Linked DNA regions of Acidithiobacillus ferrooxidans ATCC 23270. The main gene of each other region encodes a partner of the protein of the gene in region 2 in a complex. Links are inferred from orthologs where the notes say so. Each region holds a gene or a part of one and is shown on either strand. Other genes may lie near its edges.

Evidence for each region.
Region 1: the proteins of rpsG (region 2) and tig are in contact, whole or in part, in a crystal structure (PDB 3GTY), measured with the Thermotoga maritima proteins. The link is inferred for Acidithiobacillus ferrooxidans ATCC 23270 from one-to-one orthologs. Residues at the interface, in WP_004081843.1 of Thermotoga maritima: Lys34, Lys52, Lys55, Glu59, Arg62, Gln63, Glu66, Asn67, Lys69, Val71, Arg95, Ala109, Lys110, Lys111, Gly112, Arg113, Pro114, Glu117, Glu121, Ile124, Ala125, Tyr127, Asn128, Asn129, Thr130, Gly131, Lys135, Asp139, Arg142, Met143; in WP_004081061.1 of Thermotoga maritima: Glu122, Val124, Val129, Leu130, Tyr133, Glu188, Gly259, Ile262, Tyr263, Glu266, Ser270, Glu273, Gln274, Glu277, Arg308, Gln311, Ile312, Ser315, Tyr316, Glu325, Arg329, Arg336, Leu363, Phe366, Trp367, Arg373, Leu377, Arg381, Leu384, Glu387.

The regions. Positions count from the first base shown.
Region 1 is NC_011761.1:822,421-828,328, reverse strand. Bases 1,580-4,379 are described here. They hold tig (trigger factor), read right to left. Parts: upstream 3,722-4,379; coding sequence 2,438-3,721; downstream 1,580-2,437. Other genes in these bases: pyrE (orotate phosphoribosyltransferase), read right to left, coding at 3,795-4,379; clpP (ATP-dependent Clp endopeptidase proteolytic subunit ClpP), read right to left, coding at 1,748-2,392; clpX (ATP-dependent Clp protease ATP-binding subunit ClpX), read right to left, coding at 1,580-1,729. Outside these bases: lon (endopeptidase La), read right to left, coding at 1-369; more of clpX, read right to left, coding at 458-1,579; more of pyrE, read right to left, coding at 4,380-4,382; pyrF (orotidine-5'-phosphate decarboxylase), read right to left, coding at 4,449-5,171; AFE_RS04250 (tetratricopeptide repeat protein), read right to left, coding at 5,168-5,908. UniProt on the Bacillus subtilis protein: Involved in protein export. Acts as a chaperone by maintaining the newly synthesized protein in an open conformation. Functions as a peptidyl-prolyl cis-trans isomerase.
Region 2 is NC_011761.1:287,773-291,092, reverse strand. What follows is about bases 595-3,320. They hold rpsG (30S ribosomal protein S7), read right to left. Parts: upstream 2,330-3,320; coding sequence 1,859-2,329; downstream 595-1,858. Other genes in these bases: rpoC (DNA-directed RNA polymerase subunit beta'), read right to left, coding at 2,837-3,320; rpsL (30S ribosomal protein S12), read right to left, coding at 2,356-2,727; fusA (elongation factor G), read right to left, coding at 595-1,826. Outside these bases: more of fusA, read right to left, coding at 1-594.

The DNA of each region.
Region 1 (5,908 bases), 540 kb from region 2 along the record:
CACGATCTGTACCTGAGCGCGCAGGGATTCCTCCGCCGGCAGGAAAGATACGATTTTAGCCCGGTCCGTACCTTCGACCAGCACCTTGACCGTACCATCGGGCAACTTGAGCAACTGCAGAATCGTCGCCAGCGTACCGATCCGGTAAATATTCTCCGGTTGAGGGTCATCGTCCGCGGCATTTTTTTGCGATACCAGCAGAATCTGCTTTTCACCAGACATCGCATCTTCCAGGGCGCGAATCGACTTTGCCCGCCCCACGAAAAGCGGGATTACCATGAACGGAAACACCACAACATCGCGCAGAGGCAACACCGGCACCATCTGTGCTTCCTCTTCCACCAGGAGACTTCTATCGATTTTGGCCACGGTCTACTCCAAAAGCAGGTGATTACTACCAATAGCAACGCAGATGGGGTCGTCGATGGGGCATTTCAAGGACTATCCCCGCCCGGCTTCAGGCCGGATGAGACATATCCACCTTGGCAGCATCATCGTAAACCAGCAGCGGCTTCGTGCCGCTTTCCACGACGGCGGCATCCACCACCACCTTTTTCACGCCACTCATAGAGGGCAATTCGTACATCGTATCCAGCAGAATCTGCTCAAGAATGGAACGCAAACCACGTGCCCCGGTCTTGCGGGCCAGTGCCTTTTTGGCAATGGCGCGCAACGCCTCGGTGCGGAACTCCAGGGTCACGCCTTCCAGGGCAAAAAGCTTCTGGTACTGCTTCACCAAGGCATTCTTTGGATCGGTGAGGATGGAAATGAGGGCCTCTTCGTCCAGCTCTTCCAGCAGCGCCAGAATGGGCAGACGCCCGACGAACTCCGGAATCAGGCCATAACGCACCAGGTCTTCCGGCTCCAGATTCTGCATCAGCATGGCGGCGGTCGCTTCCTTGTCGCGGCGCTTGAGGGGCGCATTGAAGCCCATACCGCCCTTCTCCAGACGCGCGGAGACCGACTTCTCCAGACCCGCAAAGGCACCACCACAGATGAAGAGGATATGCCGGGTGTCCACCTGCAGGAACTCCTGTTGCGGGTGTTTGCGGCCGCCTTGTGGCGGAACCGAGGCCACCGTCCCTTCAATCAGCTTGAGTAACGCCTGCTGCACGCCTTCACCGGAAACATCACGGGTGATGGAGGGGTTCTCGGACTTGCGGGTGATCTTGTCGATCTCATCGATATAGACGATGCCGGTCTGCGCCTTTTCCACATCGTAGTCACACTTCTGCAGCAGTTTCTGAATGATGTTTTCGACATCCTCACCGACATAGCCGGCCTCCGTGAGTGTCGTGGCATCGGCCATGGCAAAGGGCACGTTCAGGAGGCGCGCCAGGGTCTGCGCCAGCAGGGTCTTGCCCGAACCGGTGGGGCCGATGAGCAGGATGTTGCTCTTATCCAGCTCCACCTCATTGTCCTTGCCGCCATGTTCCAGTCGCTTGTAATGATTGTAAACCGCCACGGACAAGACTTTTTTGGCAACATCCTGACCAATGACGTAATCATCCAGCGTTTTACGGATTTCCATGGGCTTGGGCAGCTTGTCCTGAGCCTCGCTGTGGTCGTCCAGTATCTCGTCCTTGACGATGTCATTGCACAACTCGATGCATTCGTCACAGATGAATACCGAAGGACCGGCGATCAGCTTGCGGACTTCGTGCTGGCTCTTGCCACAGAACGAACAATAGAGCGTCTTTTCCCCGCTTCCCTCATGCTTTCCAGCCATAGCTGTTCTCCTGCCTGTTCAGGCGGTCTCGTTTTCACCGCGATGACTGATCACGGCGTCCACAAGATGGTAGGTTTGGGCCTCTTCGGCCGACATGAAAAAGTCTCTGTCGAGATCCTGCTCGATGCGTTCCCGGCCCTGCCCGGTATGATGGACCAGAATATCATTGAGCCGCTCCCGGATACGCAGAATCTCTTTGGTATGAATTTCGATATCATGCGCCTGCCCCTGAAAACCGCCGGAGGGCTGGTGCAGCATGATCCGTGCGTTAGGCAACGCATAACGCTTGCCTTCGGCGCCGGCGGCCAGCAACACGGCGCCCATGCTCGCCGCCTGACCGATGCAGACCGTACTGATCTTCGGGCGAACAAACTGCATCGTGTCATAAATCGCCATGCCAGCCGTGACAGAGCCTCCCGGGCTGTTGATATATAGCGCGATATCTTTATCGGGATTTTCCGCCTCCAGAAAAAGCAACTGGGCGACCACCAGGTTGGCCATCATGTCTTCCACCTGGCCCACCAGAAAAACCACCCGCTCCTTGAGCAGACGGGAGTAAATGTCATAGGACCGCTCACCGCGTCCGGTCTGCTCGACCACCATGGGCACATATCCCAGCCCCTGTACGGCGGGCGCCATCTGGTCTCCAGTCTGTTTCCACATAATCCATGCTCCTGTCTGTTGACACGGGCCAGCGTCGGACACCGGTTATTCCGCGTTTGTTTCACCTGTCGGCGCCCGGCCGATGAGCTGGTTAAAGCTGACGGCCTCGTCACTCACTTTAACACGCTCCAGAAGCCATGCCACCACTTTGTCTTCCAGCACCAGGGCTTCGGCCTGCTCCATCTGCTCGGGATTACTACGGTACCAGCTTATGAACTGTTCCGGGTCTTCATACTGCTCGGACATATCCCGGATAACCTGAGTGACTTCCGCCGGGGATGCCCGCAGCTTTTCACGCCGGACGATTTCCGACAACACCAGGCCGAGCACCACCCGGCGCCTGGCCAGCGCGTCCAGATCGCCACCGGCCGCTGCATTGGCGTCTTTTTGCAAACGCTCCAGCTCCTGCCCGATCATTTGCCTGGGCAAATCGGGGTGGTTGCTCGCCACTACCAGGTCCAGAATCTGCGCTTTTACCTGGCCGCGGCTGATCCGCTGCGCTTCACGTTCGAGATTTTCCCGCACTTCCTGCCGTAATACGGCAACGTCTCCATCCTCGATACCCAGCGCCAGGGCAAAAGCCGCATCCACTTCGGGCAACTGGGGCGCCGCCACTTCCCGGACCTGCAGATGGAACTGGGCGGCTTGGCCGGCGAGCTCCGCCACATGATATTCTGCCGGAAACTGCACCGCGACGGTCCGGTCTTCTCCCGCGGACATCCCCAGCAATCCCTGTTCGATATCCGGCAGCAAGCGGCCGGAGCCCAGCACCACGGAATAATTAGTCACATCGCCACCCGCCATGGGGACACCATCGATGGTCCCCTGAAAATCCACGGTGACCCGATCTTCGTCCTGGGCAGGACGCTCGGCGGACACATAAAAACGCCGCTGCTGACGCATGATATCTATGGTGGCATCCACGTCAGCATCCGTCACTTCAGCCGTCTTGCGGATAACGGTGGCGTCCGGCACCTGCGGATCAAATTCGGGATATACCTCTACCACGGCCGTAAACACGAGGTCCTCGCCGCGGCCACCTTTCTCGACCTGCACTTCCGGTCTTCCAACCGGACGTAAAGATTCGTCACGCACCGCCTGAGAATAGCGTTCGTTGATAAGATGGTCGAAGGTCTCCATCAGGGCATCGGAACCATAATGGCGTTCGATGAGTGTCATGGGCGCCTTGCCGGGCCGGAAACCCGGCAAACGTGCGGAGCGGGCCTTGTTACGCAGACGCTGGGAAACCCCGCTCTCCACTTCGCTGGCGGGAATGGTCACATGGATGTGTCTTTCCAGAGGCGCAGCCTCCGGTGTCGAAATTTGCATGAACTGATCCTTCTTTTGCATTTTATCTAAGCCTATACGTCGATAGTAAACACAAGCCGCCCGCCCCTCAAGGTCAGGACAGACCACGGCTCCCTGGTTTGACGGGCGTTCCACCTGCCGCGCAGAGAGGGCAGGCGGCAGCTTCCCAGGTAAGCACGGGGAGCTTCAATAGGGGGAAAAATGGTGCGCCGTCAAAATCGCTGAATCCCGAACTGCGGTCAATGATCGCTGATGCCGCCAATACCTGCCCACCTGCTGCGGTAACAGCCGCCATACATTCCCGCGTCGAGCCCCCTGTCGTCGTAATATCTTCGACCACCAGGACACCCTCACCCGGCGCCAGCACAAAGCCCCGGCGCAGCACCATCTGCCCGGCTTCCCGTTCGGTAAACAGGCTGCGTACCCCCAGCGCACGGCCGCATTCGTAGGATACCAGAACCGCACCCATGGCTGGCCCCACGACACAGGAGATGCGCCGCCGCAGATCATCAGGAATACCCGCCACCATCGCCGCACACAGTCGCGCAGCGTGCCCAGGATATTGCAGCACCCTGGCCGACTGCAGGTAGGTATCGCTATGCAGCCCGGAGGATAACAGAAAATGTCCATGGAGCAGCGCCCCGTCTTCTTTGTACAGCGCCACCACTTCGTCTGCAGTCACAGTAATTTCTTCTCCATGGTTAGTATGATGCGGGGGACAGCCATAGCACCGCCTCCATCCGGCATATCAGCCGGGTTCCCGCGAATCGCCGGGTTTAGCCACCAACTCATTCAATATCTGGCCGAGAGCCCGCGCCGGGTCCACCGCAGCCGTGACCGGCCGGCCTACCACCAGAAAGTCCGAACCCGCTGCCAGTGCCGCCGCAGGCGTCATGATACGTCGTTGATCGTCCTCCGCGTACTGCGCGGGTCGAATCCCCGGAGTCACCCGCAGAAGCTCAGGCAGCACATTGCGCAGACGGTCCGCCTCCAGCGCGGAACAGACGAGGCCATCCAGTGCACATGCCGCAGCCAGTGTCGCCAGACGCCCAACCTGCTCCACCACCGAACTGTTCACCCCTACTTCGTGCAGCGCGTCATCGTCCATACTGGTGAGCACCGTCACCGCAATCAGAAGCGGGCGCCGGGTTCCGCCGCCGTCTTCCACGGCTTCACGCGCTGCGCGCAGCATGGCACTACCACCGCTGGCGTGAACATTGAGCATCCATACGCCGAGCCGGGATGCCGCCCTGCAGGCTTTGGCAACAGTCTGCGGGATATCGTGAAACTTGAGGTCCAGGAATACGTCGAAACCCCGTTCCTGCAGACGCTCCACAATGGAGGGGCCACTTGCAGTGAAAAGTTCCTTGCCTACTTTGACCCGGCACTGGGCGGGATCAAGTTGATCCGCCAAAATCAGGGCATCGCGTTCATCCGCATAATCCAACGCAATGATGAGCGGAGAAATCACAAGCTGCACCCTCCGGAAAAAGTGCCCCACTGACGGCAACTAGGGCAACGCCAATAATACTGAGGACTCTGATAACCACAGGACTGACAATGGAAAACCGCCGGTTCTACCGAAAGTCCTCTGACTGCCATCGCCATAACGGGATACAATGTTGGATCTGGCGCCTCGGGATCCAGTTCCAACAGAACCTGCATCACCCGCATGTCCGGCTGCCGCAATAGCAGATGCCTTAAATACGTTGTCGCCGCCAAGGTTCCTTCAACGCCCTGCAGGGCATGCGCCAGAAGTTTTACCGCCAGCGGCGAACGACACATATTCAACAGGCGTTCCCGTGCCTTTTGCGCATCCACGCCATTCGCAACATGTGGTAAAACGCTCAAAAATGGTTCCAGAACCAGCAGGACTACGGACTCCACCCGAGAATCCAGCAGTTTTCTCCAGAGATCGAAGGCATCGTCCCAGTTCTGCCGGTCAAAGGCGATACGCCCGCCGACCACCAATGCCCGTGGATTCTCCGGGTCCTCCTTGCGCGCCATCCCTAAAAAGACCCCTGCCTGCTCTGCTTTTCCCGCGAGCAAAGACTGCTCGGCGAGCTCACCGTAGAGCATGGCAATCACCGGACGCTGGCCCTGCGTACCCGTTTTGTGCAACTGCTGACGCACGGCGATAGACTTGGCCCACTCGCTGCCCAGTTCGTACAACTCGGCAAGCGTGGCAAGGCCCTCCAAATGGTCGGG
Region 2 (3,320 bases):
TCCAGCAGTACAGGGTTCGCCTTGGCCGCACCCGCCTTGAAACCCATCGACCCCGCGATCTTGAATGCCGCCTCCGAGGAGTCGACATCATGATATGAACCGTCAAAAATGGTGACCTTGACGTCCACCACTGGGAAGCCGGCAATGATACCATTTTCCAGCGCTTCTTCAACACCCTTTTCAGTAGGGTTGATAAACTCCTTGGGTACCGTACCGCCGACCACCCCGTTCTCGAAAACAAAACCGCTTCCCGGCTCGAGGGGTTCAAGGCGCAACCAGACGTGTCCATATTGGCCACGACCGCCTGACTGGCGAACAAACTTGCCTTCCGACTCGACAGTCTTGCGGATCGTTTCGCGATACGCCACCTGCGGCGCACCCACAGTAGCTTCGACGCCGAACTCACGCTTCATGCGGTCGACAATGATTTCCAGATGCAACTCGCCCATACCGGAGATGATGGTCTGCCCGGATTCCTGATCGGTACGGACCCGAAACGACGGATCCTCCTGCGCAAGCTTCCCCAGAGCAATGCCCATCTTTTCCTGGTCCGCCTTGGTCTTTGGTTCGACCGCGACATGAATCACCGGCTCGGGAAACTCCATCTGCTCCAGAGCAATAGGCTTATTCAAGTCACAGAGCGTATCTCCCGTATAAGCTGTTTTGAGTCCGACGGCGGCGGCGATATCGCCAGCAAGCACCTCTTTGATTTCATGCCGTTCATTGGCGTGCATCTGCAACACGCGCCCGATACGCTCCTTCTGGTTACGCCCCGGGTTGAGGACCGTAGAGCCCGCGGTGAGCACCCCGGAGTACACCCGAAAAAAAGTGAGCTGTCCGACAAACGGATCCGTCGCGATTTTAAACGCGAGCGCGGAGAAAGGTTCGCTGTCATCGGCGAAACGGACGATTTCTTCGCCATTGTCTGGATTCGTGCCTTCCACCGGCTTGATATCGACAGGCGAAGGCAGGTAGTCCAATACTGCGTCCAATGCAGCCTGTACCCCTTTGTTCTTGAATGCACTTCCACACAACACCGGAACCACGGCGCCGGAAATCGTCGCCTTGCGCAAGGCCGCCTGCAACTCTGCAATGCTGATTTCCTCACCTTCGAGGTATTTCATCATCACGTCTTCATCGGCGTCCGCGATCGCTTCGACCATGAAGTGCCGCGCAGCTTCTGCGTCCGCCTGCAAGGCAGGGGGAATATCTTCTTCGGTAAATCGCGTGCCCTGCAGTGCATCATCCCAGTTGATGGACTTCATCTTCATCAGGTCGATGACACCGCTAAAGTGATCTTCCTCGCCGATGGGCAACTGAACCGGCACGGGGTTACCGCGTAGCTTGGTCGCGATCTGATCGACAACGCGCTTGAAGTTGGCACCCTGACGATCCATTTTGTTGACGAACGCAATACGGGGCACCTTGTACTTGTTTGCCTGCCGCCATACGGTCTCGGATTGCGGCTGCACACCACCCACCGCACAAAATACCGCCATGGCGCCATCCAACACCCGCAGGGACCGCTCCACCTCGATGGTGAAGTCGACGTGTCCGGGGGTGTCGATGATGTTGATCCGGTGCTCGGCACGCTGCCCATCCATACCTTTCCAGAAGCAGGTGGTTGCCGCTGAGGTAATGGTGATACCGCGCTCTTGCTCCTGCGCCATCCAGTCCATGACCGCAGTACCTTCATGCACTTCGCCAATCTTATGAGAGACGCCAGTGTAGAACAGAATGCGCTCAGTGGTAGTCGTTTTGCCGGCATCGATGTGCGCCATGATGCCGATATTGCGATAGCGTTCGATAGGGGTTGTGCGTGCCACGTGTCAGTCCTTGTGCGGAGAGTTGCAGTCAATTACCAGCGGAAATGGGCAAAGGCCTTATTCGCTTCTGCCATACGATGGGTTTCCTCACGCTTACGAACCGCGTTACCGCGATTTTCCGCCGCTTCGAGAATTTCCGCCGCCAGGCGGTTGCCCATGGACTTTTCGTTGCGTTTACGCGCTGAGTCACGCAGCCAACGCATAGCCAACGCCATGCGTCGGTCCGAACGGATCTCGACGGGAACTTGGTAGGTGGCACCCCCGACGCGACGGCTTTTCACTTCCACGACCGGGCGCACGTTGTCGATAGCCTTACGAAAAATTTCGAGGGCGTCGCTTTTGCTCCGCTCCGCAACCATTTCCAATGCACCGTAAACGATTTTTTCGGCAGTGCTTTTTTTGCCATCACGCATCATCACGTTGGCAAACTTGGCAATGACTTCTTCCTTGTACTTGGGATCCGGCAGAACAACCCGCTTGGGAACTTCACGACGTCTTGGCATGGCGCAACAACTCCTTCAATAAATATTTACTTTGGACGCTTGGCGCCATACTTGGAACGCGACTGTTTACGGTTTTTGACACCGGCAGTGTCCAGGGTGCCACGCACGATGTGATAGCGCACACCGGGAAGATCCTTGACACGACCGCCGCGAATCAGCACCACTGAGTGCTCCTGCAGGTTATGCCCTTCGCCGGGAATATAACTACTGACCTCAAAACCATTGGTGAGACGCACACGGGCGACCTTACGCAATGCCGAGTTGGGCTTTTTAGGCGTCGTCGTGTAAACACGGGTACACACGCCGCGCTTCTGCGGGTTGGCGTCCAACGCCGGAACCTTGCTTTTGGCTACAGGCCGCTTGCGTGGTTTGCGCACGAGCTGATTTAATGTGGGCATTTACAATCTCCAGAGTACGGTGGTGGCACCCAGCCCTCTCACCGATGAGAGGGCGCATTCTAGTTAGGCTTGCCCTGGCTGTCAAGGCAAGCCCCAGTCATACAACAAATTACGGCGTATCGCTTACCGATACCGGCATATCCCGCGGCACCGCAGTCTCCAAGGAAAGGACAGGTTCACCCCGGTTCAGCCGTCGGCGATGCTCATGGTAGGCCAGGCCCGTTCCCGCCGGAATCAAACGTCCGACGATGACGTTTTCCTTGAGGCCGCGCAAGTCGTCTACCTTGCCGGATACCGCAGCCTCAGTGAGTACGCGGGTGGTTTCCTGGAAACTTGCGGCCGAGATGAAAGATTCGGTAGACAGGCTTGCCTTGGTGATGCCCAGCAACATCGGCGTGAAACGCGGCAGTTCTTTGCCGGCAGCTTCCAGCGCGATGTTTTCATCTTCCACCCGTGCCCGATCCACCTGGTCTCCGGGAATGAAGGTACTGTCCCCACTGGACGTCACTTCGACCCTACGCAGCATCTGGCGCAGAATGACTTCGATGTGCTTATCATTGATACGCACGCCCTGCAGACGGTATACGTCCTGC